DNA from 3 places in the Yimella sp. NH-Cas1 genome. Region 2 is predicted to be linked to each of the others. Evidence: riboswitches for the same ligand, from Rfam matches in the RefSeq annotation. Region 2 holds a riboswitch; each other region holds the start of a gene.
The links. Region 2 has a riboswitch for cobalamin ahead of MF407_RS09260 (prenyltransferase/squalene oxidase repeat-containing protein). Riboswitches for the same ligand answer to the same signal wherever they lie in the genome.
Positions count from the first base shown of each region.

Region 1: it holds a riboswitch for cobalamin, as region 2 does, so the genes downstream of both, cobN (cobaltochelatase subunit CobN) here and MF407_RS09260 (prenyltransferase/squalene oxidase repeat-containing protein) in region 2, are expected to answer to the same signal.
Region 3: it holds a riboswitch for cobalamin, as region 2 does, so the genes downstream of both, MF407_RS14180 (energy-coupling factor ABC transporter permease) here and MF407_RS09260 (prenyltransferase/squalene oxidase repeat-containing protein) in region 2, are expected to answer to the same signal.

Region 1 covers NZ_JAKSGG010000003.1:2,856,649-2,859,916, reverse strand. Annotated here, with positions in the region: gene MF407_RS14105 (precorrin-8X methylmutase) at 1-429, opposite strand, end outside; gene MF407_RS14100 (cobalamin biosynthesis protein CobG) at 426-1,514, opposite strand; cobalamin riboswitch at 1,536-1,663, shown strand; gene cobN (cobaltochelatase subunit CobN) at 1,720-3,268, shown strand, end outside.
Region 2 covers NZ_JAKSGG010000003.1:1,863,968-1,867,235, forward strand. Annotated here, with positions in the region: gene MF407_RS09260 (prenyltransferase/squalene oxidase repeat-containing protein) at 67-1,419, opposite strand; cobalamin riboswitch at 1,496-1,620, opposite strand; gene mrdA (penicillin-binding protein 2) at 1,658-3,268, opposite strand, start outside.
Region 3 covers NZ_JAKSGG010000003.1:2,872,460-2,875,727, forward strand. Annotated here, with positions in the region: gene cbiQ (cobalt ECF transporter T component CbiQ) at 1-732, opposite strand, end outside; gene MF407_RS14175 (energy-coupling factor ABC transporter substrate-binding protein) at 729-1,013, opposite strand; gene MF407_RS14180 (energy-coupling factor ABC transporter permease) at 1,006-1,701, opposite strand; cobalamin riboswitch at 1,733-1,874, opposite strand; gene cobM (precorrin-4 C(11)-methyltransferase) at 1,851-2,603, opposite strand; gene cbiE (precorrin-6y C5,15-methyltransferase (decarboxylating) subunit CbiE) at 2,600-3,268, opposite strand, start outside.

The sequences.
Region 1 (3,268 bases), 990 kb from region 2:
GCCGTCGAGTCGGTTGCCCCACAGCGACACCGCAGCGGCCGCGCGGGTGGTGCTCCACCGCCCCGCGAGAGCCGGCACCCGCTCGTCACGCAGGGTGCACACCACCTCGTTGTCGGCGGGCAGGCGGGTGCGGGTGATGCCGGAGGCGAGCATCACGGAGTCGGTGAAGATCGGTGCGCCGGCGCGCAGCGCGTCGCGGGCGGCGCGCACGACGTCGTCGTGGGCGGCCACGCACTCGGCCACCGCGGGGTCACCGGCCGCGTGCACCACCCGCGCGACGACCGGCTCGGTCTGCGCCGGGAACGCCGACAGGTCGGCGAGGTCGCGGATCATCGCGAACGACCGGCGGTAGATCTCCGGTCCGTCGGTGAGGTAGTCATACCGGCGCGCCGGCGGAAGTGACTGCGGATCAGGCAAATCGAGGTTCACGGCAGGATCTCCTGGACGGTTCGGGGCGCGATCACGAGGCGGTGCTCACCGGCGGGTCGGCCACAGGCGCGCTCGCACCCGACGACGTGGGTGCGCGGACTGTCGATCGGCAGCGAGCGCGCCGCGGCGGTAGTGAGCGCGATGGTGGGTGTGTCGGTGCGACGGCACCACGGCGCGCCGACGCATGCGGACAGGGTGGCCCACGGTGAGTGCGCCGCGACCGCGAAACCACCGGCCTCGAACACGTCGAGATCGATGTCGTCGGTGCGCACGACGATCGACCGCCACGGCGTCACCACAACTTCCTCGGCAGCGCTTTGCAGCAGATCAATCTGCTCGATCGTGAGCATTCCCAAGGGAACTCCGAGCACGAAGGCGCCGTGACGTGCACCGTCCGGCGTGTGGCGACCAGGGGTCGGTGGCGGCGCGGCGTCGATGTTCATGGGGGCAAGGCCGGCGAACACCGGCGACTCGGGCGGCAGGTCGCGCACGTTCCAGTGCGATTCGTCGTCGCGGGCCCGCAGGAAGCACCGAGCACGGTCGAGCATGGCTGCGACGGCGTCCTCGGGTGCGCAGTCGACGCCCATGCCTCCGACGAGTAGCCGGCCGCTGGTCTCCGACAGCCGCTGGAACGCGACGTCGTAGGGCTCGCCGAGCACCTGCCCCTCGCGACCGGCCACGGCGAACAGCCAGCGCCCGGAAAGCCCGGCGAGCAGCGGGTCGGCGATCAGCGCCGCATCGAGTGCGGCGACCAGTGGCGGCAGCGTCTCGTCGAACGGGTCGGCGATGACGTTGCGCACCCGCTCGTGACTCGCCGATGGCAACAAACCGGTCGCCTCGATCTGCGAAATCAGCTGAGGTATCAACGGATTCGGCAACGAACGCAACTGCAGGTTGCCTCGTGACGTGAGCTGCACGAAGGGCGCGCCGTGCTGCTTGCTGATGTCGCCAAGCCGATGCAGCGTGGCGGTCGACAGCCGTCCACCGGGCAGGCGGAGACGTACCAGGGCGCCGTCGTCGGCGAGGTGCGGACGCAGCAGGCCGGGGCAGCGGTCGGCGCCGGAGCGATCGGTGGGCACGGTCACGCGGTGGAGGATACGCAGGTCGACCGCCGCGACCGTCGGGGTAGGGTCGTCTCGGCCCCAGCAGACGGAACCCGGTGCGAATCCGGGACGGTCCCGCCACTGTGAACCCCGAAGGGTGAGTCAGGAACGCCTGCGGAGCCGGCCGATCCGATCGTGATCGGTCCCGATCGTTCCGGGGCGCGGACCCCGCGAAGGAGTTTCGCCGATGGCGCGTATCGCCCTGCTGTCCACGTCCGACACCGATCTGCTGAGCGCGCGCGCCAGCGGCTCCGAGTTCGCCTGGGCCAACCCCGCCCGCACCCCGATCGGCCCCGCGGTCGAGGGCGCCGACATCGTGATCGCCCGCATCCTCGGCAGTCCCGACGACGTCGCCGACGAGATCCGGGCGCTCGGCGAACGGGTGCCGCTGATCGTGCTCGGCGGCGAACTCACCCCGAACGCCGCGATGATGCAGCTGTCGCGCCGGGTGCCCGCCGGAGTCGTCAACGAGGTGCACCGCTACCTGGTCAACGGCGGCCCCGACAACCTCACCAACCTGCACGCGTTCCTGTCCGACACCCTGCTGCTCACCGGCGACGAGTTCGCCGCGCCGCAGGAGCTGCCGACCTGGGGTGTGCTCGATCGCCTTGCGGCACGGGAGGATTCGGGCGCTCCGCGGGTAGGGGTGCTCTTCTACCGGGCGCAGTACGCCGCCGGAAACACCGACTACGCCCACGCGCTCTGCGACGCCATCGACGCCGCGGGCGGGGTGGGGGTGCCGATCCACGCCGCGTCGTTGCGCGACGCACCGGACGATCTGCTCGCCGAGCTCGGCACGCTCGACGCCCTGGTCACGACGGTGCTGGCGGCCGGAGGCACCAAGCCGGCGCACGCCCAGGCGGGCGGCGAGGACGAGACCTGGGACGTGCGTCCGCTGGCCGCTCTCGACATCCCGATCATCCAAGGGCTGTGCCTCACCTGGAGCCGCGAGGTGTGGGCGGCCTCCGACGACGGCATGTCGCCGCTCGACGTCGCCACCCAGGTGGCCGTGCCCGAGTTCGACGGACGCCTGATCACGGTTCCGTTCTCGTTCAAGGAGATCGACGCCGACGGGCTGCCCGCCTACGTCGCCGACCCGGAGCGCTGCGCACGGGTGGCCGGCATCGCGGTGAAGCACGCGCGCCTGCGGCACACCCCACCGGAGCAGCGCCGCATCGCGGTCATGCTGTCGGCCTACCCGACCAAGCACTCCCGCATCGGCAACGCGGTCGGGCTCGACACCCCGGTGTCGACGATCCGGTTGCTGAGGGCCATGCGCGAGGCGGGTTACGACCTCGGCCCGCGCGGCGCGCTGCCCGGGCTCGACGACGTGGACCCGGTCGACGGCGAAGCGCTCGACACCACCGCCGGCAACGCGCTCATCCACGCGCTGATCGCGGCCGGCGGACAAGACCCCGACTGGCTCACCCAGGAGCAGGTGAGCAGCGCACAGGTGCGCATCCCGGCCACTCGCTACCGCAGCTGGTTCGAGACGCTTCCGGCCGCCCTGCGGGAGTCGATGACGGACACCTGGGGCGAGGCGCCCGGCGAGCTCTACGTCGACACCTCGCGCGACCCCGACGGCGAGATCGTCTGCGCCGCGATCCAGGCGGGCAACGTCGTGCTGATGGTGCAGCCGCCGCGCGGCTTCGGCGAAAACCCGATCGCGATCTACCACGACCCCGACCTGCCGCCGACCCACCACTACCTGGCCACCTACCGCTGGATCGAGCAGG
Region 2 (3,268 bases):
ACGCCGACGAGAGCGAATGCGAGCGTGAGCGCAGCCAACAGTCGCACCCAGACCCGCGTACGGGAATCAGCGACGACGACGGCCATGAGCCACTGCCCCCGCACCGATGCTTGCGAAGAACGCGCCGACGCCGGCCAGCACGCCGAGGTCCGCTCCACCGTCCGAGGAGGTCGGACCGTCGGTGACAACCGGCGGACCGGTGACGATCGACGTGGTCGAGGACATGGTCGAGGACGTGGTCGCAGTACCGGCCGAGGTCGTCGTCGTGCTGGATGTCGTGCTGGACGTCGTGGTGGACGTCGTGGTGGATGTCGAGCTCGACGGGCTCGAGGTCGAACTCGGCGAAGCCGTAGCCGTGGGAGACGAGGTCGGGTTCGTTCCGCAGTCCAGTGCCGCGACACCGGCGGAGCCGCCCGCAATGGTCCGGACGTAGGGCGTGAGGGTGAGCGCAAGCATCGCCTGCGGGGTCGCGCGCGTCTCCTGGTCGGTGACCACCGCGCGGGAGCCGGCGGCGATCTTCGCATCGAAGGCCGGCTTGTCGTAGGCGATCGCACCGCGCAGCGCAGCGGGCGCCGAGCAGCCGAACTGGAGCGTCTTCACGAAGGCGGTCGCCTTCGCCGCGTTGTCGGTGCGGCCGGCCAGGGTGAAGGCCACGGCGGCAAGTCCGGCGCTGTTGGAGTTGGGGCTCTCGGTCGAGGTGCCACCGCGCACTCCACCCGATGCAACCTGCTGCGTGGCCAGGTAGCCGGCGGCCTTCGACACCGCGGTCGTGCGGCCGTTGGCCGCGAGAGCCTGCACGGCGAACGAGGTCACGTCGGAGTCACTGGTGCACTTCGCTGCGCCGAGTTCGAGACGGAAGCCACCGTCGGCGCACTGCTGCGCGACCAGGAAGTCGATCGCCTTGGTCGGGACCGTCTCACCGGAACGCTTGAGCGCGATCAAGGCCCACGACTGGCCGATCGTGTTGGAGTAATCGCCGTACTCGGACTTGTCGCTGAAACGACCCGCGGCGGTCTGCATGCTCCTGAGCTTGGTCAGCAGGGCGCCGGAGGGACGGCCGGTGGCCTGCAGCATCACGACCTGCTTGGCAAGGGACCCGGCATACGCCTCGGAACCGGCTCCGTAGTACGAGGTGCCGTTGGCGACCAACCAGTCGGCGGTCTTGGAGATCTGCGCCGTGCCGGTGCCGGTACCGGCAACACCGAGCAGAGCGTCGATCGTGAGGCCGTAGTCCGGGTAGCTCTCGCCACCGAACTCGGCGTTCAGGTAGTTGCCCTTCGCGGCGAGCTGGCCCACCACGAAGGCGGACGCGGCGTCATCAGGGGTGGTGGCGGCGTGGGCCGGCGCGACGGCGAGCGCAAATGCGGCAAGGGTCGCGGTGCCCGCGAAACCCGCACGGGCGGTGGTGAGGAGAGTCATGGTTCCTTCTTCCAGACGGCCCTGGGCGCGGGCCGCCGAAAGAGGTTCGGCGCTCGCCCGTAGACCTCGACGGGGATGTGAGCTGACATCGGCTAAGGAGCTCCGGCTCGTTCCTCGTTGCCGAGGAACCTACGGTTGCGGGTCAGCGCCGGACTTGGACCGGCTTTCCCCTCACTGATGCGCAGCATCATTCTACTCGCCCGTGCCGAGCCCATGAACCACCCTGCACATCGCGAACTCAGGGGCGGGTGCGCAACACGTCCCAGATCTGGCGGGCAGCCGGCACCGCAGCTCGCGCTGCGAGACCGCCTTGTTCGATCATGACCACCACGACGTACTGCTTGCCGCTCCTGGTCTTCGGGCCGTACGAGGCGAACCACGCGGTGGCGTCCTTTCCGTACACCTCACCGGTGCCGGTCTTGCCCGAGATGGGGTAGTCGTCGGGGAAATCGACGAACGCCGGGTGCGCGGTGCCGGTCGGTTCGGTGACGACGCGACGCAACCCGTCGGTGAGAACCGTCTGAGCGGCGGCCGACAACACGAGCCGCCCGTTGGCGACCGGCGAGATCCGTGAGGCGGCAGAACCGTCCGAGGTGCGTGTGGCCGCGGCGACCTGCGGCTGCCAGATGGTGCCGCCGTTCGCGACGGCTGCATACCCGACCGCCAGCTGCAGCGGCGAGACGAGCATGTCTCCTTGTCCGATCGAGAGGTTCACCGCGTCGCCGGCCTGCCATTGATAGCCGTAGGAGCAGTTCTCCTGCGCCAACTGCTTGAAGTACTCCGCCTGCTTCGTGTCAGAGACCTCGGGGTAGCCGCTCTTGGCCCGGCGACACATCGATGCCTTCGTGGTGTTCCAACGCTCGAGCTTCCATGCGCGGCTGGGGACATTGCCCGCCACTTCACCGGGCAGGTCGATGCCCGTGCGTCGGCCGAAGCCGAACTGCTTCGCCATCTGCGAGTACGGGCCGGTCTTGCTCACGTCGCCCTTCAGGCCTCCCTCGGAGATCCAACGGGCGAACGCCCAGCGATAGAACACCGTGTCGCACGACACCTGCAGAGCCGCCGGCATGTCGATGACGCCGAAGGCGGCCGACTCGTAGTTCTTGAAGACCCGGCTGCCGACCGTTATCTGCGAGGAGCACTCGTACCGCCCCTTCGGGTCGACGCCGGACGCGATGGCCGCCGGCATGGTGACCACCTTGAACGTGGACGCCGGTGGTTGCAGAGTTCCGATCACCCGATTGGTCAGCGGATTGTGTGCCTTCGGATCGCTGAGCTTGCGGTACTGCGCCGCGGTGATGCCCCCGGTCCACACGAGTGGGTCGTACGTCGGGTTGCTGGCCATCGCGACCACAGCCCCGGAGGACGCGTCCAGGACCACAGCCGCTCCCCCGGTCACCGGTCGTTTCGCCGTGCGCAACCGACCGATCGTCTCGGCGAGTGCGGACTCGGCGGCCCGTTGCACCGGCACGTCAAGGTGCGTCAGGACGTCCTGGCCACCGACGGCCGGGGTGGTGCTCACCGTCCTGACCGGCAGTCCGCGCGCGTCGACAGCCAGCACGGTGCGTCCGGAGGTGCCGCGCAGCACCTTGTCGTAGCTGGACTCCAGTCCGCTGCGGCCGAGCAGGTCGGCGGCGTTGAGCGACGAATCACGTTGCAGGTCCGCGGCATTGGTGCGTCCGAGGTAGCCGATCACCTGAGCGGCATTCACTGCCGACGGTGCCGGGAACCGGCGTACCTGCTGCTGACGCACAGCCAGTCCCGGGAAGTCCTCCGGACGCTCGAGCAGTGTCATCGACAGCCCGGGGTCGACGTTGCTCAGCACGGGTATCGGCTCGACGGGGCTGCC
Region 3 (3,268 bases), 1.0 Mb from region 2:
CACGGCGACGACCGCCGCCGACGAGCCGACGAAGGGCCACGACACGGGCCGCTCGGGCGCCAGCATGCGCAGCGACCCGCTGTAGCCGCGACCGGCCAGGCCGCGTTCGAGTCGTGCGGCGCGGTCCCACCCGTGCACCAGCGTGCGCACGAACAGTGCCGCGACCGACCGGCGCGCGCAGGCACCACGGGCGTAGCCGAGTCGGGCCGCCTGCGCCTCTCGGGTGCGGGTGAGCGTGGCCCCGAGCACGAAGATCAGCCGGTACATCGCGCCGGCCAGATCGAGCATCACCTCCGGCACCCGCAACCGCCGCAACGATTCGAAGACGTCGACGATCGGGGTGGTCGAGGCGAGCAGCAACACCGCTGCGCTGCAACCGAATGCGCGTGATCCGATGAGCACGGCCGACGACACGCTGCGTTCGTCGACGGCCAACGGCCCGGCGGTGAGCACCGGGTGCGGCACCGTGCCGACCGACACGACCACGCCGACCAGCCCGATGAGGGTGAAGATCAGCGGGCCGGTCCAGGCCGCCACGAAGGTACGCCACGGCACCCGCGCCCAGGCCACCGCGGCAAGCAGCGCGAACAACCCGATGCCGATCGGCACGACGGGTGCCGTGGCCGACACCGCCACCAGCAGCAGCCCGCCCGACAAAACGGCCTTTTCCGCCACCGAGCGCGCACGCCAGCGGTTGGTCCAGGCCGCGTCGTCGAGGGCGAACCTCGTCACGCGCGTTTGCCCTTGCGCCGCTCGTGCAGCTTGCCCACGACGAACCCGAGCACGATGCCGCCGAGGGCGGCCTGCATCGCGAACAGCCCCGATTCCACCTCGCCGCCGGGGATGCGGAACGGCAGCTCGAACCACGGTCGGTAACCGCTGCTCTCGATCGCGGCACCGGCCGCGGCGTCGGTGCCGCCCTGGTCGCCGTGGCCGGCTCCGAGCATGAGTGCGACGACGAAGATCGCCACCACGGTGAGCACGATCGCCACCGTCACCAGATGCTTACGCACGACCCGCCACCTCCGGCTCGGCCGCGGGCTGTTCGGCGGCCGGCGCGAACACCGTCCGCAGCTGCTCGGGCGCCCAGTCGCGCAGCGCCCGGAACAACAGCACGCCCACGAGTCCTTCGATCACCGCGAGCGGCACCTGGGTGAGCGCGAAGATCGCGAGGAAGCGACCGAACGCGCCGACGATGCCCGACCCCGGGTCGGGGTGGGCCAGCGCGAGCTGCGCCGAGGTGACGACGTACGTCGACAGGTTGGCGAGCGCCACACCGGTGAAGATCGCGATCCACGGGTGCACGCGGCGCAGCACCCGGAAGCACAGGTAGCCGATCCAGGGTCCTGCGATGGCCATCGAGAAGACGTTCGCGCCGAGCGTGGTGATGCCGCCGTGCGACAGCAGCAGCGCCTGGAAGATCAGCACGACCGTGCCGAGCGCGGCCATCACCGGCGGCCGGAAGATGATCGCGCCGACACCGGTGCCGGTGGGGTGCGACGAGCTGCCGGTCACCGATGGCAGCTTGATCGCCGACATCAGGAAGGTGAACGCGCCCGACGCCGCGAGCAGCAGTTTCGATTCGGGGTCGTCGTCGACGATCTGTCTGATCCGGCGGACGCCGTGCACGACGAAGGGCGCGGACGCAGCGGTCCACGCAAGACAGTGAAGGGGTGGCAGGAAGCCGTCGGCGATGTGCAAAGCACCGCACCTCTCTCGGGATGACGCGTCCCGACGAAGAACTGCCGGCGGGGAGTTCCTGACTCGCAGCGTTGGCTGCTCACAGTGGCGCGACCGTCCCCGACTTCCACGGGGTTCCTCGATCCGTCCGGCAATGGACGTTCCGGAGGCTACCCGACGGCGGGTCGGGTGCGGCGACTGGAGTAGAGGTGCGACTCGACGAACTCCTGCGCGGCGAGCGCCCGCCCGACGATGATGACGGCGGCCTGCCGCAGCCCGTGGGCCTCCACCTGGTCGGCGATATCAGCGAGCGTGCCTCGCAGCACCAGTTCGTGCGGACCGCTCACCTGCGAGCCGACGACCACCGGGCAATCGGCGCCGTAGTGCGGCACGAGTTCGTCGGCCAGCCGGCGCACGTGTCGGATCGCGAGGTGCAGCACCAGGGTGGCGCCGGTGGCGGCGAAGTTCGCGAGCGCCTCCCCCTCGGGCATCTTCGTCGAATCCCGTTGTGCCCGAGTCAGCACCACCGACTGCGCCACCTCGGGCACGGTGAGTTCGCGGCCGACCACGGCTGCCGTTGCGGCGTACGCCGAGACGCCCGGCGTGATCTGCCAAGGCACCCCCGCCGCATCGAGCCGGCGGGTCTGCTCGGCGACGGCCGAGTAGATCGTGGGGTCGCCCGAACACAACCGCGCGACGTCCTTGCCCGCGGCATGCGCCCGCACCATCACCGCGATGATGTCGTCGAGGTCGAGGTGTTGGGTGTCGACCAGCTCGGCATCCGGCGGGCAGTGCGAGAGCACCTCGTCGTCGAGGTACGTGCCGGCGTACAGGCACACCGTGCACTGCCCGAGCAGGTTCGCAGCACGCAGCGTGATGAGGTCGGCGGCGCCGGGGCCGGCGCCGATGAAGTGGACGGTCATGGGGTCTCCTTGGGCTTGCCGGCGCTCCATTGCACGACCGGCCGGGCCGGCGTCCACGACAGGTGGCGGCCGAGGGGGCGGGCGAGTTCAACGCTGATGCGGGTGAGTTCGCCGCCGTAGTTGCCGGCGGCCGCGACGAGGATCTGCTCGGTGTCGAGGGTGACCGCATGGGCCACGAAGCGGCCCCCTCCGCGCAGCCGCCGCCATCCTCGTTCGAGAAGGTCGGCGGTGAGTCCGCCGCCGACGAAGATCGCATCGGGCGTCTCGAGCTCGTCGAGTGCGTCGGCCGACCGGGCCTCCACCACCTCCAGCAGATCGTCGACGCCGAGGCGAACACTGTTGCGGCGCAGCCGTTCTGCGCGCTCGGGGTGCTGCTCGACGCTGACACACCGGGCGTCGCGGCCGGCGAGGCACCATTCGATGCCCACGCTGCCCGAACCGGCACCGAGATCCCACAACAGCGCGCCGGGCGTCGGTCGCAGGTGGCCGACGGCCGAGGCCCGCAGGTCGCGTTTGGTGATCTGGCCGTCGTGCTCGAAGCAGACCTCGGCGCGCCCCGGCGCCGGCCCGTCGAGGACGGCGTCGGTCGGCACCGCCACCGTGCACAGCACCAGATCGGGGGTGCGTTCGCCGTCCCAACGGCCGGCGGTCGCCGTCCGGCACCC